DNA from 2 places in the Alteromonas sp. 009811495 genome. Region 1 is predicted to be linked to the other one. Evidence: riboswitches for the same ligand, from Rfam matches in the RefSeq annotation. Region 1 holds a riboswitch; the other holds the start of a gene.
The links. Region 1 has a riboswitch for thiamine pyrophosphate ahead of thiC (phosphomethylpyrimidine synthase ThiC). Riboswitches for the same ligand answer to the same signal wherever they lie in the genome.

Region 1 (10,960 bases):
TAACAGCAGCAGAACCTGCGAGCGAGCCCACGAGCAACATATCGCCGCCATTGATGTTAATCCACGCCATAATTGCCATTATGGTGCCGCCAACATACGATATGAAGTACAGCGTTAAACGTCTGCGTTTCGCTTCCGCCTCATTTTGCTGTGTACCCCGTAACAACTGCCTTACCGATGAGTGTTCCATTACTACACCTGCTCCCCAATTTCACGCCTGCTTAACACATTGTCTTTGTTCAGAATAAACCGAGCCTTAGTCATTCACTAATTTGCCACCACAGCATAGACTGATTTGCGACATATCTCCAAACAGAAAACTATGGGTATTTTCAAACATTAAGCCTTAGAATGAGTATACTAGTGCGAAGTTAGTGCATAACGTTTTTGCAACCCAAAGCTACACGCTCTAGCATACACACAACTGTTAAATTTAATTTGTTTGGAATCACCATGAGTCACCTTAACACTACCCGTACCATTCGCATTGCAACAAGAAAAAGTGCACTGGCACTTTGGCAAGCAGAATATGTGAAAGCGAAGCTTACAGAGCATTACCCTTCGCTAACGGTAGAGTTGGTACCAATGAGTACTCAGGGCGATAAAATTTTAGATACGCCATTGGCCAAAATTGGCGGCAAAGGGCTATTTATTAAAGAGCTTGAAATTGCCATGCTTGAAGGGCGAGCCGACATTGCCGTGCACTCTATGAAAGATGTTCCAGTGGCATTTCCTGATGGGTTTGGGTTGCATGCTATTTGTGAGCGCGAAAACCCATTTGACGCTTTTGTCTCGAATAATTTCGATAGCATAGATGCACTTCCGCAAGGGGCCGTTGTGGGCACATCAAGCTTGCGCCGTCAGTGTCAAATTAGAAAATACCGCCCTGATTTAGTGATTAAAGACTTGCGCGGCAACGTGAATACACGACTCGCCAAGTTAGATGCGGGTGAGTACGATGCAATTATTCTCGCTTCTGCGGGCCTAATTCGTCTTGAAATGGAAACGCGTATTCGCATGCCACTGCCTGCCGATATTTCGTTGCCAGCCGTAGGACAAGGCGCAGTGGGCATTGAGTGCCGCAACGACGATGATGAACTTATCGCACTACTTCAAGCCCTAAACCACGACGACACCCATACACGTGTAACCGCTGAGCGCGCCATGAATGAACGTCTGGAAGGGGGATGTCAGGTTCCTATTGGTAGTTTTGCAACGCTAGATGGCGACACGCTTACCTTAACAGGGATGGTGGGCAAACCCGATGGTTCAACACTTTTATTTGCCTCTGCTACGGCATCAAGAGAACGCGCTAATGACATTGGTATTGAAGTCGCAGAGGCATTACTTGCCCAAGGTGCTGGTGAGATTTTAAAAGCGTTGTATAACTAGCGAATTTTTGATGCTACTTTTCACTCGCCCGTTGCCAAAATTAAAAACAAGTGCCAGTGCTTTTGAAGACGCGGGTATTGATGCGGTAGGCGTTGCCACATCAGATATCGTTTACATTCCCTCAGAAAGCCGTGCAGCGCGCGATTTCATTTCAACTACAGCGTTAGATGCCGTAGTAGTAACCAGCGTGTATGCCGTAGAGGCTACCGTAGAAGGCATAAAGCAAAAAAGTAGCACTGATACTCATTTGACAACCTTGATTGCGGTGGGCGACGCCACCGCCAAGAAATTACACAAGGCTTTTAGTCACACGCCAAATGTGACAATACTCACGCCTTGCGACCATACATCAGAAGGTATATTGGCAATGCAGCAACTCAATGAGCCAAATTGCCAACATGTAGGTATTATTAAAGGTGAAGGTGGACGAGATGCCATTGCGCAAGGACTGGTGCAACGTGGCATTGAAGTAAGCAGCTTTTGTGTTTACAAGCGCGAGCAACTTACCTGTCCAGTTTACACAAAACGGTGGAAAATTAGCGACGTTAGCGGCATTATCGCTACAAGCGAAGCAATGGCGAACCAATTAATTACGCACTATGGCAATATACTTTTGACCCTGCCATGGTTAACCGTAAGTGAGCGCATTGCCAATTCATTGAAGAACATTGGGGTGGAACGCGTGTTTGTTTGTTCACGCGCTACCGATCAGGCCTTAACGGCTTGGGTAAAGGATAACTGGGAGTATTAAATGGCCAATAATAATGAGAGTCGTCCTCAAGGCGATGAGTTGGTAACGGTTAGTGCCGAAAAAGAGGTTATCGACTCAAAAACGGATACGCCTTCTTCGCCCAAGCAAGCCAAATCATCAGGTAACGGGCTACTTTGGTTTGTCGTTGTCATTCTGTTTTTGATAGTACTTTCAATGGCCGGTGCAGGTTATTGGTACTACATGCAGCAACAAACTGCACAACAGCAAACGCTAAACGCCCAGCAAAAGAATGCCAGCGATCTTAACGCAATGGTACAAGAGCGCAACCAGTTGAATGCGAAACTGGATGAAATTACCAAGAGCAATAATGCGCTCAACAATACACTTAATGCATTACAATCGGAAAATGAAACCCTTGCTCTGCAAGCAGAGTCAGCCCTAGAGCAAATTAAGAATATGGAAGGTCGACGACCTGCAGATTGGCTTATTGCCGAAGCAGATTACCTCGTTCGTATGGCTGGTCGTAAGCTATGGTTGGAAAATGACGTCCGCACTGCCATTTTGTTGTTAGTAAATGCTGACAAACGCTTAAAATCTTTGGCCGACCCATCTGTGTTACCCGTTCGCGCTGCCCTTGCTGAAGATATTCAAACGCTTCAACAGCTAAATCCAGTGTCACCTAGCTCGGTAGCGCTCGCGCTAACTGGCATGGTTGCACAAATTGATAAACTACCATTAGATACTTTCGAAAAACCGAAAGATGTGGATGCCCAAGACAATACATTGTCTGAATCTACCGATGATTGGAAAGCCAATTTAGCTAAAGTATGGGATAAATTGGTAGGCGACCTATTTACCGTTAAAACCATTGAGGGCCCGGTTGAGCCAGTATTGTCGCTGGAAGCACAGTATTTACTCAAAGAGCAACTGCGCTTACAGTTAATGCATGCACAGTCGGCTGCGTTGAAGGGCGACGCAGGCCTATACAATCAATCGCTACAATATGCTCAAACCCTGCTTATCGAAAAATTCGATATAGAGACTAGCCAAGTCACTGGTTTTGTTAACGCAATTCAGAATTTGCTTAATACCGACGTGTCTCGCCCTCTTCCTTCAGAGTTAAAAGCACAAAAGCCGCTTGAAGGGTTACTTGATAACCGAGTAAAGCAAGTGTTTGGACAAGGAGCTAGCGCACTATGAGATGGTTAATGATTGCGTTAGCGGTCCTTGCCGCATTTATTATTACGCTCATTGTCGGGCCAATGATTTTAGGCGATAAAGGCTATGTGCTCATTTCCCTTGGCAATAAGGGAATTGAAATGACGGTGATAAGCTTTAGCCTGTTTCTTATTATTGGTGTAGTAGGTGCTTATGCCTTATTGCGTCTAATCATGTGGGCATTAAGCTTATTTACAGGTTCACATAAATGGTTTGGTGCACTGGGAGAACGCAAGCGAAAGCGTGCGTTTTACGATGGCTTGCATGCCATGGCAGCCGGTGACTTTGAAACTGCTAAAAAAGCATTAAGTAAAACCACCAACGGTGACTTTGAAGGCGTAAATTATTTAGCCTCTGCTCAAATTGCTTTCGCCAACAACGACTTCGACAAAGCGCGTTATTTCCTAGAACAAGCTAGCGAATTTCCCAATGCAACACTTGCCGCTACCGTGATGCACGCACGTATCGACATGGTAGATGGCAAACACGAAGCTGCACTTGCGAAATTAGATGAGCTTGATGACAAGTCTCATGAAAACAGACAAGTTGTGCAATTAAAGGCGCAGATACTTGCAGCACTAGGACAGTGGCAAACATTACAAAATAACTTAGGTAGCTGGCGAAAAGCGCTATCAAAAGAAGATTACACTGCGTGGAGTCAGCGCATCGCAAAAGGGAAGTTTGCAGAGATTGCCAGCAAACAAGGTGCCGTTGAGCTTAAGACCTATTGGGACAATTTACCTCGTAAACTTCGGCACGACGACGCTTATCGTGCGGCGTACATTCAGCAACTGCTCGACCAAGGTATGCACGCTGACGCTCAGCAGTTACTGGTTGATTGGCAAAAACGCGGCCTAAATAGTGCGTTGTTCCCACTTTTCACGCAACTGAACATTCCGGACTCGTCACCGTCACTACGCCTACTGGAAAGCTGGATAAAGCAAGACGAAGATAACGTGGCGTTATATTCAACACTTGGCCAAGTAGCATTTAACTCGGGTGACGACGTACTTGCAGAAAAAGCGTTGTTAAAAGCGACCAAAATGAAAGCGCGAAAAGAAGATTTATTGCTGTTGTCAGCCATAAGCGAACGTAATCAAGACACGGCAACTGCCCTTCAGCTTTACAAAGAAGGGCAGCAAACAGCTAACAAATAAACTAATTTTCATTTTGTTTATTGATAAGAAGCAAATCGTAGAGATTTGCTCTTGTTACCTCCAAGGAGCTGGAATTAACAGTTGGCTAGGCTGTTATTAGTCACGATATCATATGACATTATAGATTGAAGAATTCTTACCGGTAGTAGTAGGTCCTTGTGCGGGTTGACTATAATGTGATCAACTGGCCTAATATCATATGTCGTGTAGAAAACTGGACTTACAACTGCCAATTCCCACCCGCCTTTGTAAGGTAACCTCTCTAGATATGAAAACTTAAGTTCATAGGCTTGGCTACCGGTTGGTGCTTCGTTAATCCTTCTTACTCCAAGTCCTAAAAAACCAATTCGATGAAGGATATAAACTAGGTCTTCACTCTCATGTTTGATACCTTTATCCTTTCTAGAAATTTTCAAACCTTCTTTCTCAATAAACTGAATAAGTTGAGCCCGGTTCCATATTCCTGGTCGTGATTTGAACGCAGATATTACTTTTTCAAGGTTTTCATAAATATTATTGAAAATAGCTCTAAAATCTTTCTCAGCTTCTTCTGTAAACTCTCTAACTGATTTTCTAAAGATGTCATTCCAGTGGTGTAGAGAGAACTGTTCGCCTAGATCAAATAAGTCTATATCAGCTGGGGCTTCATGCTCGATTCGAGTTAATACTTTGTCGCACAAAGCAAGCATATGTCTTGGAGTATAAAATGTATGCCTCAATAAGTAGTCAAAGCTACTTTCGTCCCTATTCAATTTATTTTTTATACTCGTCGGAAAAATTCTATTCCAAGTTTTATCTGAGTCAATTGAATAAATATCATCTTTTGATCTTTTGTGATGTTTTCTTACATTCATCTCCATTGCTATTCTTTTGTTAACTAACCCTAGCATGTCCTTTGGATCATCCCAGTTTAAACAATTACTTTTTCCAGTAATCCAGTCTGCCCCCCACATAGTTGAATGAAAATAAAGCTCACTTGGAATGGTTAAGAAAATACGAATTTTGGCTCCACTTTCAATGAAATTTACATTGTTTCTTCCCATTAAGATGAGTAGACCATTTACAAAAAGTCTGTCATACCTTGAAAATGAAAAACCAATTTGATCAATATCATCTATACATAGAACAACGCTCTTATTTATCTCTTTTGTATATTCAATTAGTGCGTCCTTAGCGTCTTCGTACTCTACATCTCCCTCGAGGGTATTTAAAAGTTGAGAGATATCTGGCACTAGAGAAATTTTTCCCGTTTGCTTGCTAATTAAAGAAATAGCTTTTCTAAGCACCGAACCTTGATGCAAGCCATATTGACACAAAAAGTTGTATATAGTTTCTAGGTTTCCACCACTTATGAATTTATTAGCTTCACCGACAACACTTCGCATTATTTGGGCAAATAAAATAAATTCTATAGTATTAGAAATACTCTCTTCTATTAATCTGTCATCATCCTTAACTTCGTTGATAGCAACTAAGACTTTTTGAAATAAGTTAGTTTTTCTTGGGCGTATGGTAATAACTTGTGAGTTTTGACTATCTGAGCCAAGATATTCAACTAATGTAGACTTACCTGAACCTTTTCTGCCGTATATCAACCAAACATTATTATCATGAACCTCATCATAGACATCTGGAGCCTGCCATATATAACGTAATTCATCTCCTTGAATTTCTCCGATTCCTTTCGATAATTTAATAGGCATTAAACTCTCCTTTAGAAACTATGCATATTTTTGTGATTTAATAAATCATGAGTGGTTAAAAATTAACCACTAAAAATAGTAGCTAGCATTACTGCACTATGCAACTAGATATCTATTTGAGTTTTCAGAGCCTAAATGCAAGCGAGAGAACATCAGCACATTGCGCTAATTAGATTCTGCCTTGCGCAAATTGGTGGAGTAAGATTTCATGCGTCACGAGTATTGATTAACAGCGAAACTCTATCCTTGAAATCTATTTCATTTTAAGTATATTTCAACACAAGTTACTTGTCGGAGTGCTTCACTGGATACCCAGTAAGCTGAGACCGCGAAAGCGGGATCCGTTGAACCTGATCAGGCTAATACCTGCGAAGGGAACAAGAAAATATAATGCTGAAGTAGAAATATTGTTGTGCTGCTGTGCTTTTGTAGTAGCACGCGCTGTTACTGTGGTTTAGATGCCTTAGCATCTTGATGTTTTAGTGTTGCACAGCGCAAAAAGCCACGTACTGCGATAACTTTCTTGCTTCAATCCTGCGTTATATTCTCCTTCACTCCTGACAAGCATTTTTAAACCTAAACTTTTTAAGGCCAAAATGCTATGTCGACACGACGCGAACAGCGCCAACAAGCGCAACAATTTATCAATGAACTAGCGGGCGAAGCGTACCCTAACTCTACACGCTATTACGAAACCGGCAGCCGCGATGATATTAACGTGGCTATGCGCCTTATTCACCAGCACGACAGTTTGGTAGGTGGTACAGAAGAAAACCCGCTTTTTGAAGCCAACCCAGCTATTCCTGTTTATGACACGTCAGGGCCTTATGGTGACCCAGCGCAAACCATTGATGTTCACAAGGGCTTGTCACCACTTCGCCAATCATGGATTGCAGAGCGAGACGACACATTTGCACTCGACGGCGTATCGTCATCATTCGCTAAAGAACGAGAGAACGACATTTTCACCGAAGACTTTCGCTTTATTCGCGAACGTAAACCGCTGAAAGCCAAGCAAGGCAAGAACGTTACGCAGCTGCATTACGCTCGCCAAGGTATTGTGACCCCCGAAATGGAATACATTGCCATTCGAGAGAATATGGGCCGACAGGCCATTAAAGAAGCAGAGCTAACTCAGCAGCACAAAGGCGAACACTTTGGCGCCAACTTACCAGAGACCATTACCCCTGAATTTGTGCGAGATGAAGTCGCTGCGGGCCGCGCCATTATTCCGTGCAACATTAATCACCCTGAACTTGAGCCAATGATCATCGGGCGCAATTTTTTGGTGAAAATTAACGCCAACATTGGCAACTCCGCGGTGACCTCATCGATTGAAGAAGAAGTGGAAAAGCTAGTGTGGTCTACCCGCTGGGGTGCAGACACCATTATGGATTTGTCTACCGGCCGTAACATTCACGAAACCCGTGAATGGTTATTGCGTAACAGCCCCGTGCCGCTAGGTACCGTGCCAATCTATCAAGCGCTAGAGAAAGTTAATGGCGTAGCAGAAGACTTAACCTGGGAAATGTTCAAAGACACCCTTATTGAACAGGCAGAGCAAGGCGTTGACTATTTTACCATTCACGCAGGCGTACTGCTTGAGTATGTGCACCTTACCGCCAAACGCGTAACGGGCATTGTGTCACGTGGCGGCTCTATCATGGCTAAATGGTGTTTAAGCCATCACAAACAAAGCTTTTTGTATGAACATTTTCGCGAAATTTGTGAGATTTGTGCGCAGTATGACGTGTCACTATCACTTGGCGACGGTCTTCGCCCCGGCAGCGTGGCGGATGCAAACGATGATGCACAGTTTTCAGAGCTGCGCACGTTAGGCGAGCTAACCAAAATTGCATGGGAATACGATGTTCAGGTAATGATTGAAGGCCCTGGGCATGTGCCAATGCACATGATTAAAGCGAACATGGAAGAGCAGTTAACGCACTGCCACGAAGCGCCGTTTTATACACTAGGCCCACTTACCACAGACATCGCGCCGGGTTACGATCATTTCACGTCAGGTATTGGCGCTGCCATGATTGGATGGTATGGCTGCGCCATGCTGTGCTACGTCACGCCAAAAGAACACTTGGGGCTACCAAACAAAGAAGACGTCAAGCAAGGCTTAATTACCTACAAAATTGCGGCTCACGCGGCAGACTTAGCAAAAGGCCATCCTGGCGCGCAAATACGAGACAATGCCATGTCAAAAGCGCGCTTCGAATTTAGATGGGAAGACCAATTTAACTTGGCTCTAGACCCTCATACGGCCCGCGCTTATCACGATGAAACGCTTCCTCAGGCGTCAGGCAAAGTAGCGCATTTTTGCTCTATGTGCGGCCCTAAGTTTTGCAGCATGAAAATTTCGCAAGAAGTGCGTGATGTAGCAAAACAAGCTGAGGAGAAACAGCAAGGTATGCAGAATATGGCTAAGGCGTTTAATCAATCGGGTGCAGCGCTTTACCATGCGGCAGATACTAAGGTGAACTTGCCATGACACAGCCCGTAGTGAATAAGCGGGTTGTGTGGTGTGTTGGTGGGATTGATTCTAGTGGCGGTGCGGGCATCTCTCGCGACGCTATTACACTGGCAGACCTTGATGTACACGCCTGCTTACTGACAACTCAGCTTACCGTACAGTCAAATACAGTGATGCTAAGTCGCGATATAACAAAGGTATCTGCTTTGAATGCGCAGTGGCAAGTGTTGGCACAGGATGCCTTGCCCAGTGCAATAAAAATTGGGGCTATTGCCAATGATGAGCAAGCACAACTATTGTGTACTCGTATACAAGCCCTTGGCGCAGCACGCCCTTTTGTCGTTTGGGACCCAGTGCTTACCACTTCGTCGGGCGGTCAATTAAGTGAGCTAAGTACCCATGCAATAATGCAGTTACTACAAACTGTCGATGTCGTTACCCCTAATACTCAAGAACTTGGCGTGCTTGCACAGCATACTGACGACATTACCTGTGTGGAAGATGCACTGACGTGCGCTAAGCAGCTCATCACCTTCGGCGCTCATGCAGTTCTTGTAAAAGGTGGGCACCTAACCGAGCCATTAGGTGCTACTTTAAATAGCACTCAGGTGTTCGATATATTTGTCACTGCCAATTACACGCGAACATTTGCGCTCAAGCGAAATAGCAATGGTGAGTTGCGCGGTACAGGGTGCATGCTTGCCAGTGCTCTGTGCGGGTTTGTTTTGCGCCATTATGATTTGCTTGATGCACTCACCCTCGCCATTGCGTACGTAAATCATGTACGTCAGTATTGTTCACAAATCCCTGGGCTTACCTTCAACGCGCGCACTATTGGGTTTCCTCAATGTCCAAGTGCTTTTCCCGATGTGTACGCTGGCACTAATCACACGGCCAGTGCGCTTTCACAGATTAGTAAGTCGTCTTCCCTTTTACCCTTTGCGCCACTTACAGAACGCGAAATGGGTATTTACCCTGTGGTTGATAGTGTCGAATGGCTAAAAGAGCTATTGCCTACAGGTGTTAAAATAATACAGCTGCGAGTAAAGCACGGCCCGCCGGATGCCATTCGCGACCAAATCAAGCAAGCCATTGATATGACCAGTAATACGTCATGTCAGCTTTTCATCAACGACCATTGGGAATGGGCCATTGCGTTGGGCGCTTACGGCGTACATTTGGGTCAAGAAGATTTAGAAAATGCCAATCTGCATGCCATTCAACAAGCAGGGTTGCGCTTAGGCATTTCTACCCATGGCTATGAAGAAATTCAACGCATCAAACGCTTAAACCCCTCTTACATTGCATTAGGTCATATATTCCCTACCACCACGAAGGATATGCCCTCAAGCCCACAAGGTGTGTCTCGACTTGCGAATTACGTTTCGCTTTGCGAAGACATTCCTACCGTGGCAATAGGGGGCATTACACGTGCCCGCATTAACACTGTCGCTCAAACTCACGTAAACGGCATTGCTGTCGTCACGGCGATTATACAAGCCGACAATCCTAAAGACGCGTTTCACGCATTGGCGCGGGAGGCAGGCTTTGCTTACTAAACAGGACATAAAGCGCTACAGCAGACAACTCGGGCTTAGCGAAATTGAAGAGCAGGGGCAGCAAAACATTATGCAGTCTCACGTGGTGGTCATTGGTCTTGGTGGATTAGGTACGCTTGCCTCACGCTACTTGGTAGGCGCTGGTGTAGGTAAAATTACATTAATTGATGGTGATGTTGTCGACATGAGCAACCTACAACGACAAATTGCCTACAACGAAATGCACTTGGGCGAGCTTAAAGCCAAAGCGCTTTGCAATGAGCTCAAAAAAGTTAACCCACACACAACCTGCAATTATAAAAGCTTATTTATTGATAGTAACAACTTACCAACCTTACTAAGCAATGCGACTTGCGTACTTGATTGCACCGACTCAGTTGCCACGCGCCAGCAAATAAACCATGCCTGTATAGCGTCTTCAATCCCGTTATTTATGGCAAGTGCTAGCGGTGTAACGTGGCAAGCAATAAACATCTCATCACAGGTTAAAAACACAGGCTGTTATGCCTGCTTAGTCGAGCATATTACTCTTCAAGAGGATTGCATCAGCCAAGGAGTGCTTGGACCTGCGGTAGGTATGGCCGCCTGCCATCAAGCTGCGCAAGCGTTACTTTTTCTGTCTAAACGCTACAGTGCGGATATCCAATGGGGGCGCTACCTCAACTGTCATGTTGCACAAGGCAGCATGCAGTCGTTTTCGCTTTTACCTTCATCACATTGCGAGGTTTGCCAGTGAC
Region 2 (10,960 bases), 1.1 Mb from region 1:
GGCGCTAGTTTAGGGCCTGCTGCTACCATTAAGCCGAATCCCAACCCCGTTGCTACAGGTCCTATATAGGTCAACAATAACCAATCTTGCCACTTGTAGTTTATAAAGTCAGGCGTAGGTTCGAAAATAAGTGCCAAACCAAGCATCGCCATGCCAGCGATAGAAAACTGCCAAAAAACCGCTTCAATTACGCTGCCCTGCCACTTGTGAAAAGACACTCTGCGAATAGCCACAGCCCATAACGCAGACGCCAACAACATGCCAAAAAGCGGCAGCCACGCGCCTGGCTCACCCGACGCAAACAAGATCATTGCGCATCCAATGGTTGATATGCCAGTGAGGATAAGTCGTTTTGAGGGCGGCTTTTGTCGATACCACAAAGTATCAATTAACAACATCCAAAGCGGTGTTGTATAGATAAGGATACTCGCGGTCCCCGCTGGAATAAATTGCAACGACACGGTAATCAAACCCATAGACAAGATAAACTGGAAAAACGCAACGACAAAAACCACGGAACGGTCTTTTCTATTTAGGCGAGGTAAGCGTTTCTTCGTTATAAGTACAAATAACGCAAGCACAGGTAGGCTCAACAAAAAGCGTAAACACACCATCCAAACCGGGCCTACAATTTCCAAGCCCACTTTCATACCGGGCCAATTGAGTCCTAGGCACAATACCGCAACTAAAAGCATTTTAATGCCTTTTGATTGCTCTTTTTCTATCAATGATGTTGTAGACATTTATTTGTCGCCTTGAGACACGCCACTGCGTTGGAGAAAAACATAAGTCTTGTTGCCACACTGCATGCATGGCAAGACTTTTAAAGGGCGCAAATATAAGTGAAATAAGGCAGGATTGAAACCACTGGAGACATAATTCGTTGCGATTTATTGACCAACTGGTCAAGTTTTCACAACCAAAATGGAAAGAAAAGATTACACTACTGGCGACAATACCAAATCTTACAGAATTTACACTAACACAACTACGCCATAGCAACATTTGGCCACTTCATGATCGCAGCATTTTCTTTCCCATTTTCAGTAGGATAGTAGTTTTTACGCAATTCTATGTGTTCAAAACCGTGTGTTTCATACAAATGAATTGCAGCAAAGTTACTCTCTCTTACCTCTAACCACACCTCACGCATACTGCGCGCTTTTGCCTTATCAAGTACGCGCTGAAGCAATGCCTTTCCCACGCCCCTTCCTCGGCAATGCTGTACTACGGCAATATCCATTAATGTGGCTTCATCAAGTACCTCAAGCACAATGGCATACCCAACAAGCTCGTTTTCATCAAGGGCAAATAAACCATAATAAGGTGGGGTAAAACAGTCAGCGAATGTACTGAGTTTCCACGGCGAAAACTGAGCTTGTACGTGAATGGCATGACCACGTTCAATCAATGCAGCTGGTGTGTCTGCAGTAACAAGTTGAATATTCAAGGCTGTTAACTCTGTGTTTTTGCCAAGGTAGTTAGCGCTAGCCACAGGGCGCGTTTTTGTGAGGGGGTTAACGACAGCGGTTCAGCAGGCAAAATAATTGCTTGTTCATCGACCGCTAGGGTTTTGCTTATCATCACTTTACTTGCTAACCCAGAAGGTAAGCCCAGTTGCACGCAAGCTAACCGTAAATCATCGAGCCACTTAGCGCACTGCTTGGTCTGCACAGCACTTAACGGCAGTCCTTCAGGCGAGTCAGGTAACGAGAAAGGCGCAGCTTGAGGTGTGCTCGTCGCGATATGCTTTTCTTGTTGAATAGCGTGTGCTGGTTTTGCAATGCTTTTATCATCTGCTTTGCTCGATTCAGATCCCATTTGCGCGCGTAACTGAGCCAGCCTTGACTGTTTTTGCTCTTGTGTTATCGGTTTGCTTTCTGCAGGCATTGCAGCGTGATGAGCATTGGTAAAGCTATCAGCTGCACGGACTCCTGTTTCTTCAAGCTTTGCTTCATACACAGCTTTCGGCACCCAAACTGGAATGCCCATCTCTTGTAAAATAGCTTGTTGATAAGGAGACAGTGACATAGATTTCACGCTAGTAAGTTAAGACCTGTAAGTTTACGTGATGTTTTGCTGACATTAAATAGCTTTTGCCCGAATGACAAGCCTACTGTTTTTTATTGTCGACGCTGCAGACATCCGACGATGTCATGCCATAACTGTTATTTGGTTAAAAAGACAGTGAAGATACTAAATATGCTTTTGATAGATGTTTGCCTAGAGACGACAATAAGGAAAAGTGGCAGGGGTGGAGGGACTCGAACCCCCAACCATCGGTTTTGGAGACCGCTGTTCTACCAATTCGAACTACACCCCTAGCGCGCTGTGCATTATACGGATGACATCTAAAAGGTAAAGCCTTTTTGTCGCCCTAACGCATCACATGCTCAATTAACATGCAATGCGATGTTTTTTCAGACTAATTCACGCCAATTGGAAAATAAATGGCATAAACATGTCATTAGATTTCGGCTAGCAGCTCATTCGGTGTCGATTCAGAAAGCGCCTCGAACCAAAGCGCATTGGTTGTGCTAACAATGTCTTTGTGAAGACTAAACTTTTCCTTTGCTTCACCGTGTGAAATAGAAAGGATATCCGCATAGCAAACGACAAGCTTATTACTTGTTGCGTCGTCGAGCTCGTTAATCAAACAACAGCTAGCCAAATCAAAATAACGGTTACCCATTGCTGAATATTCCCAATCGATAACCACCGGCGTATTGCCTTCTCGACACAATACGTGACTGTATAACAAATCGTTGTGACACAACACCAGGTCTTCATAGACCTGCTCACTACGCAAAACTGCGCTTCTAAGTGCCGCTGCTCGGTCATACAACGCATCGCCCTCAGACAAACTTGCAACGTGTAAGTAGTGCTGCCATCTGGCGGCAAGGTTTAACGGACGTGCGGTAACAGGTAGCTGATGAATACGCGCCAACACATTTGCCAGAGTTTCAGGGTTGCGCTGAGCCAATCGCGTATTTGGATGCCAATACTCTACCCAAATACGCTCATCGTCGCTCAACCAAATAGGCTTTGGCGCAATATCTACCTGGCACAGCTGTTGTTGTAACACAAACTGATGCGTGCGGTTAACTCCACTAAAATTGTCATCACCTAACCACTTTACTGCGTAGTCAATGTGCTGCGCATTGTCTTGCAGCCGATAAACATGGTTTACCGCACCAGATGGATGACGCGAGAGAACCACGTCGCTGCTTAAGTTAAATGCGTTGTGAAGCTGCGCCAGAATAGTCGATGTGTCCACGTTGTTCCTTATACTCTACTCGCCATTGGACATAGCCGAATACGGAAAACCCAACATAGCCCAAAAACAAGCAAGCAGAAAGTGCATAACCTACCTGTAAATACAAATAAGCAGACGCAATGTTAATGAAGAACCAGTATACCCAATTTTGCAGTATTTTGTGTGCCACCATAAACGTGGTAATCACACTCAGTAAATTAATACTTGCATCTAAAAGAAGATGTTCACTGTTAAACTGAGACGTGGCGACTTCAGACATTACCCAAGCCGCACAGAGCATAGTAGGGACGATGATAGCGTGCACCCACCATGGCCAAAAGCGAATCGGTTTTGCCTCGCCATTTTGACCACCTTTTGACCATTGATAATAGCCATACCCCGCCATCACCATATAGAAAAAGTTTAACGCGGCCTGAAACGGTAAAGTAACTTGCCAAAATAACCACGTGTAAATCGCTGTGCTAATAAATGCACACAGCCAACACCAACTACTTTGCTTGGCTGCCAAAAACACATAGGCCATGGCCAATACCACCGCGCACCATTCCAAAGGTGACGTGGTGGTAATTTGCTCAACAAATATTGAAAGAAAGTCACCCATTATGATGACTTTCTTGCCTGCATGGCGTCGAAGTTAAGGAATTTGGCAACAAATATAGCCTGACCAACTTCTTCATGCGTTCTCTGCATTTCAGTACCTAGTATACCCATTACATCAGCATACTCTCCGGTAACTTGTGTGCTCGTTGAACTCGTTGACACAGATAGCTCAGCGTAACTGTTCAATCTATCGATGAACGATTGAATTGGCGGAATGTATTCATTTACCAAAGGGTATAACGACAACTCGACCATAACTTGCATACCAAAATCCTCTTATTAAAAAGCGTATTTCACTGTTACGCCAAACTGTCGTCCATTGCCAATTTGGTAGTACGGCTCGTTAAATGCGTATTCGTCGCGTGGATCGTTGCTAAACCCACCAAAGCCTCTGGTGTAATATTCACGGTCAAACGCATTTTGCACCCACAAAGACGTTTGCCAATTCCCTGATAGCATCACAACTTCTGAATTAAACAGTGCTGTACTCGGTGCAGTTACATCATGTCCGTCAGAGAATCGATACTCACTCTTAAAGTCCATATCAACACGCCACAATAAAGTATCGGTGAAGGCATACTCACTGAATACATTAGCAGTCCACTTAGGCGCTTGCGCTTGTCGCTGCTCTCGTATTTCTGTGCCATCTGCTAGGGTATACCCTTCAAATGTAGCACTTAAATACCCCACGCTGACACTGACCTGCCACGCATCATTGGCTAACCAATTAAGCTCTAGTTCTGCACCTTTATTTGTACCTAAGTCTGCGTTATCAATAATATCAACAAATCCAGCAGTACCATCATCACGAGTAATAACATCAAAGTCGCTAACTTGTGTGTCGGTTCTATCCATGAAGAATACTGCGGCGCGTGCAGTAAGGTTTGATGTTAAGAGTGGCCCCTTCACACCTAACTCGTAGTTCCAGTTGTACTCTTCGTCGAAGAAACGCTGGTCGTCGTTCACACGATTATCAGGGTTAAATCCAGCCCCTTTGAAGCCACGCGACACACTAGCATAGTAAAAATGGTCACCCATTGTGTATTGGAGAGCCACCTTACCGCCTAACATTGTGGTATCAAAATCACGTGTTAGCCCGTTATTGTCGGCAAATTCAAAATCGTAGTTTTCTGCGCGAATTCCCGCAACCAAGGTAAGATTATCTTGTAGCTGTGTTTCGGTTTGAAGATACAAAGCCGTTGTTGTTGGCGTGTATTCACTAGCATAGTCGTTACTAAGGTACGTGTACTGACGCAATAATTGCTCTTGTGAGTTTTTGTAGAACGCCCCTACTGTCCAGTCAGTTTTCCCATCAAATAGTGCCGCTTCAGGTGAGGATACAAATCGTATTTCTCCTGTTTGGGTGTCTACATCGCGATAGTAGGCGTCAAATGATGTATAGCCCCACGGGTGAAAACCTGTGAACGTCCAATCTTCGTCATAGCCATATGCAATATTATGGGAAGCATGCGTAGCAATCAGAATAAGATCGCCTTTGGCAGTGCGTGTTGTACTGCGGGCGCTTATCGCATGTGTCTGATGTTCGTCAAAACCTGGCTCATCAGAACGGGTTTTGTTGTCATTATCTAAAGAAAATGCATCGTACCCATTATCGATGTCGTACCAACGATAAGTTACCGCCAATGTGGTGGTATCGTCTAATTCACCTTCCAATGCAAAGCGCAGAGCAGTTTCATCAATATTATTGGTGTCATCGCGATTTAAAAAGGTATTTTCAACAAATCCGTCACTGCGATTGTGTACTAGCGCAACGCGATAACCCCAATCTTGATTAATATCGTTACCCGTTGCACCTTCAATACGGTAACTACCTTTGTTTCCAGCGCGCGCCTCAACATAGCTTGGCGCGTTACTGCCTACTTCATTACTAGTTAGTTTTACAGCCCCTGCTAGCGCACCAGTACCGTATAAAGTAGCTTGCGGGCCGCGATAGACTTCTAACTGTTTGGTGTCAAAAATAATGCCTGCTGCCGCCAGACCAGAAAAATCAAATTCATCGACAATAAAACTAACCGACGGATTGATGGGCTCAGCAAACTGACTGCGCTCACCAATACCACGAATTTGAACGAAGCGACCGCGAGACGCACCTGCGGCAAAGTTAACATTGGGAACTGTATTAAGTACGCTATCGATGTGGGAAGGCTGTCTACTGCGTAAACGCGCTTCGCCTAAAATAGTTGCGCTTGCGCTCAATTGGTCAAGTGTAGTCTGACGAAAGTCACCCGTTACCACAACGCGTTCGATATCTTGTGCTTGCTCGCTAACTTCATTGGTATTTTGAGCATAAGCAGCCACTGAACTGGCGAGTAAAGAAAGAGTGAAAAATGATTTGTACATGGGATCTCTTGTTCTTGTTTTAAGAAAAAAGATCCGGCTTTAACGGCAGGTGATAAGGCTATATTGTGAACCATCCCTACGCCGGTATTATCCGGATCAGGTTTAAGGGTTCCCACACAATGTGGATCTCAGACCGAAATACGGACACCCCTTGGCATATGTAAGTACATACTTAAGCGTATGGCTTACCAACTAGGCGGAGTCTACCAGTTGGGTAAACGCCGTCAAGCGAAGATAACGTTAAGTACTATTTAATAAATATCTATGTTATTCAAACTTAACTTTCTTCAATATTCAGGTTGAGTTTTCTAACCTCGTCATCGGTTTGTGCTTTAAGTCCTTCCAGCGTTTTGCCGTGCGCGGTGGGCTGACGGGTTTCTGGGTCTACTTTTACAAACACAATATCATCAGCAAAACAGATTGTTTTCTTCGTTGCCTTATTACGCACCAAACAGCTTACGGTAATAGACGTGCGACCAACCGCTTTTGTCTCAAGCCCAAACTCAACAATATCCCCCTGCAATGCCGGAGACTCAAAACTTATTTCACCTATATGCTTGGTCACCAAACAGTTGGTTTCAAGCTGGCAAATTGCCCAAATTGCGGCTTCTTCGTCAATCCATTCCAACGCGCGGCCACCAAATAAGGAGTTGGCATAATTGAGATCATTTGGCATAACTAAACGCCGAGAAAGAAAGCGCATTCGAATTCCTCTTAATAAATCGCTACTATAGTCACTTAATTATACCGAAAAAACACTTTCATGGCGTTACAACAATTAGCCGATTGGTTATTTACTCCTTTTCTCGAATACGCTCACGGCACTACGCCTCGTTATCACAGACGTATACTCGTGATAAGCGGTACAGAGTCATTTTGCGATTCGTCTTGCTATGCATTAATTGCATTAGCCCCACAATCAATAACCATTGCGCAATTTGGCGATAGCAAGACCCGAAAGCATGTACTTGGCACTGAGTGTGATATTGCATTTTTTGATTGCCAAAAATCGTTTTCCGCTGGAGATATGATGGCAGTAGCGGGCACCATTAAACACGGTGGTTGCCTTGTTCTGATTTGCCCCGACCTAAAGCAATGGGCTAGCAAAGTTAAAACGTCCTCTTTATCCCACGGCTATACGCTAACCTACAGTAGCTATATAGCGCGCATGGTGGAAAAACTTAAGAGTAATGCTGATGTAGCAATTTACAGCGATTCACAGTTACATCTTCCGACACTGCGCCAGCCTCTCATACCCGCGCTAGATAACTGTCACTATGATAAGCAGATTTTTGCATCTGACGAGCAAGCGCGTGGATTTAATGAATTGACCACATTTGACCAATCAAAACCTTGTCGAGCTCTTGTTACAGCACCACGCGGTAGGGGAAAATCATCGCTACTTGGGATTGTTGCCAGTGAATTGGTGCGCCAAGGAAAGCGTATTTTACTTACCAGTAGCTTATCTGATAACGTCGCCCAAATATTTAAATTCGCGAACAAGCAACTTGGCGTGGCGTATATTGGCAATCATCACATTCACTGTAACCAAGGTGAACTTAAATGGGTCGCTCCTGATAACGAACAACTGACGGCTCAATTGTCACAGCATACTGACTTCATCATTGTTGATGAAGCCGCTTCTTTTCCCCTCCCCTTACTCAAAACTATAATCGGCTCTCATCAAAATTGGATTTTAAGCACTACATTGCAAGGCTATGAAGGCAGTGGTAACGGGTTTGTACAAAAACTATTGCCTACGCTGCTTTCCTCTAAAGCAGAAGACTCTGAAGGAAAAGACTCAGAAGGAAAAGGCCCAGATACGGAAGGCAACGCCCCCTTGCCTAAGCATATTAAACTGACAACACCACTGCGATGGTACGATGAAGATCCAATTGAACAATTTATATTAGACACATGTTTGTTTGAAAAATCAGGGAGCAATCACGTTCAACAAGAATACAGTGAACGAATCAGCGTTAATATCAGCGATACCACCTTTACATTGAGCGAAGTTAAGTCACTAAACGACGATATGCTATGCCAAGTAATGCAATTGCTTACATTAGCCCACTATCAAACCACACCAGATGACTTGATGCGTCTTGTCGATAGCCCTGACATTCAACTTGCCACGTTAACTTACTCAAATAGCGTTATTGCTGCGGCTATTATTAACGTAGAAGGTGGAAAACCATTTGCTTCACTCGCTCAGCAAATTGCTACTGGTGAGCGCAGACCTAAAGGGCACTTGAGCGCCCAAAGACTGGCCTTGTTGGCCGCAGATGCTTCCTTAGCTACATTAAAATACTGGCGTATAAACCGTATCGCCGTGTCCCCCGCCTTGCAAAGCAAGGGGTATGGCTCTTTTTTACTAAGCGAAATAAAAAGCTGCGCAAATCAACACGCTATTGATGCACTGACAACATCGTACGGAACCACCACTGCCCTAGACAGTTTTTGGACTAATAATGGCTTTAGCATTGTCGATAAAGGGAGAAAACCGAACAAAGCAAGCGGAGAAACGAGTGCGTTAGCCTTTTGTGCCATGACTGAAGCGGCCAACCAATCACTAAAGCTCTTGATGAGTTTATTTAAATGGCAAAAAGATAGAATTGATATAGCAACAGTACCCGAGGAGATTCAGGCTATATTAATGAAAAAACTACAGCATTTTGTTGCTGGGAGCCGCCCTCTTGATGATGTATGGCTAATACTCACACTTCTCTTTGCTGCACTCAAAGACAACGAAAACGCATTTTTTGGTCATGCCATTAACCAGAAGAAAAAAGGGTCTTTACGCTATTTAAATAACAATGATGTGCTCACTGCAATGAGTAGTCATGAAATCAACATAGCGCAACTTAAGAGACAACTTAACGCCAATGGCATCAAAGACATTACACGTATACTGCGCGAAGAAATAAAGCTGTTATTTATGTAGCCTAGACGACTGAATGGTAATGGCTTGCACTGCGTTGTACCAACACGCTTTACGGTGGGTAAAATGCTGTTCTCACCGTATTTTTCACTGAATTGAAAGCAATAAAAAAGCCTCCTAAAGGAGGCTTTTCTTTCGCTAATGCGCGGAATTAAATGCTAATACCACGGTTCTTCGCTTTTTCCTTGATGTAAGGTTCCCACGCAGCAGCATTGCGGCGTAGTGAGCGGTCTTTCTTAGCTTCCTGTACATGTCTGTAAGCAGACTTGAAGTTACCCGCATAGAAATTCGCTTCCATAAGTGTGAAGTGAATCTTCTCTGGGTCTTCAGCGCCGCGCTCAAGAGCATTTTCAAGTGCTTTGATTGCGCCTTTGTAGTCTTCAGCCACTAACAATAGTGTACCTTGCTTGCGGTAATGCTCTGGGTCAGAACTTTTCGCTGCTGCACGTGCGTACATGTTCGCAGCTGTTTTGTAGTTCTTCGCCTGGTGATATGCGTTTGCAATATTCGCTAGCATATCTGCATCATCTTTAAGCAAACCTTCTTTCATATGCTTTTCAAGCAGTTTAGCTGCTTTATAAGGCATACCGTTAGTTTGATAAAGCTGTGCAAGCGTTTTAATTTCACTGTCTTTTTTCAAGTAATCTTGCATATAAGCAAGTTCAAACGTTGAAAGACCTTTCTTGTAATCTTCTACAAGTAGGTAGAAGAAACCAAGTTGAGTCCACCAGTTAGGTGTTTCAGGAAATTTACGTACAAGTTCTTCTGCTACTGCAACCGTCTCAGGGAACATCTTACGCTCGTAGTACGAAGTAAGCTTTAGTACATACGGGTTTTTGTTTGGCTCTTCGTACAAAGCAATTGCTTTATCCGCTGGCTCTACAATCTTCGCTAATTGCTTAGATTCATAGTAAGCCTGTGCCAAACGCGTATATACATCAGCGTCTTCTTTACAAGTGAATGTCATCCACTCGTTATACCACTTAATCGCGTCAGTGTACTTATTCTCTTGCATGCTTAAGTCACCAAGTAACTTAAGTGTTTGAGAATGTTCTAAGTCGTTAAGAACTTTAGGCTGAACTGAGTCTTCAAGGTAGCCATACGCTTTTAAGCCTTGGCCTTCTTGAGAAGCCAAAAGGTTACCAATAAAGCGTTTAACGTAAGCTTTATCGAAATCGTCCGACGGATCGATTTCATATAATACGTTTAGTGCTTCGGTAACTTGGTCTTCGTTGTAGAACTCAAATGCTTTTTGAACCTTTTTACCGGTACGCTCGCCTACAAGCGTTGTTTTACCCTTTTGATATCCAGGACAAACAACAGGCGAAGACTGCGCCAGTGCAACGGGTGCTGAAAGCACCGCGCCTGCACCAAGCACTAAAGCAACGGCTGTCATTTTGAATGAACGTTTCATCATGATCTATTGCTCCAGTTTAAAGTCTAGCTGTACGAACATGCCAGGTTGTTTAACCGGCTTGCCATCTACGATCTTAGGCTTATATTTCCATTTACGCAAAGCACGACGTGCTTCACGGTCGAAAATACGCTTAGGTTCAGCATCAATAACTTCGATATCGTCTACACCACCAACTTCGTTGATAGTGAATGACAGTCTTACCCAACCTTCACGGCCGTCACGGGCTGCATCAGGCGGATATTTCGGGTCGATACGAACGATAGGTGTAGCATCACCATCGCGCTGCATTGCACCAACACCACCAATGTTTACACCAACACCACCTGTATCTACAGCAGGAATAGCTAGGCTAAAACCATCTGCA

Region 2: it holds a riboswitch for thiamine pyrophosphate, as region 1 does, so the genes downstream of both, OZ660_RS05630 (TonB-dependent receptor) here and thiC (phosphomethylpyrimidine synthase ThiC) in region 1, are expected to answer to the same signal.

Annotation. Positions count from the first base shown of each region.
Region 1 covers NZ_CP113972.1:131,135-142,094, reverse strand. The annotation lists gene OZ660_RS00640 (GGDEF domain-containing protein) at 1-190, opposite strand, end outside; gene hemC (hydroxymethylbilane synthase) at 454-1,392, shown strand; gene OZ660_RS00630 (uroporphyrinogen-III synthase) at 1,403-2,143, shown strand; gene OZ660_RS00625 (uroporphyrinogen-III C-methyltransferase) at 2,144-3,304, shown strand; gene OZ660_RS00620 (heme biosynthesis HemY N-terminal domain-containing protein) at 3,301-4,479, shown strand; gene OZ660_RS00615 (P-loop ATPase, Sll1717 family) at 4,554-6,182, opposite strand; TPP riboswitch at 6,465-6,576, shown strand; gene thiC (phosphomethylpyrimidine synthase ThiC) at 6,784-8,682, shown strand; gene thiE (thiamine phosphate synthase) at 8,679-10,223, shown strand; gene OZ660_RS00600 (HesA/MoeB/ThiF family protein) at 10,213-10,959, shown strand; gene thiS (sulfur carrier protein ThiS) at 10,956-10,960, shown strand, end outside.
Region 2 covers NZ_CP113972.1:1,236,030-1,246,989, reverse strand. The annotation lists gene OZ660_RS05665 (DMT family transporter) at 1-743, opposite strand, end outside; gene rimI (ribosomal protein S18-alanine N-acetyltransferase) at 989-1,450, opposite strand; gene OZ660_RS05655 (alanine acetyltransferase) at 1,456-2,031, opposite strand; tRNA gene OZ660_RS05650 (tRNA-Trp) at 2,247-2,323, opposite strand; gene OZ660_RS05645 (choline/ethanolamine kinase family protein) at 2,468-3,277, opposite strand; gene pnuC (nicotinamide riboside transporter PnuC) at 3,234-3,878, opposite strand; gene OZ660_RS05635 (YkoF family thiamine/hydroxymethylpyrimidine-binding protein) at 3,878-4,141, opposite strand; gene OZ660_RS05630 (TonB-dependent receptor) at 4,157-6,238, opposite strand; TPP riboswitch at 6,295-6,400, opposite strand; gene OZ660_RS05625 (acyl-CoA thioesterase) at 6,516-6,941, opposite strand; gene OZ660_RS05620 (GNAT family N-acetyltransferase) at 7,002-9,182, shown strand; gene OZ660_RS05615 (tetratricopeptide repeat protein) at 9,331-10,596, opposite strand; gene OZ660_RS05610 (energy transducer TonB) at 10,600-10,960, opposite strand, start outside.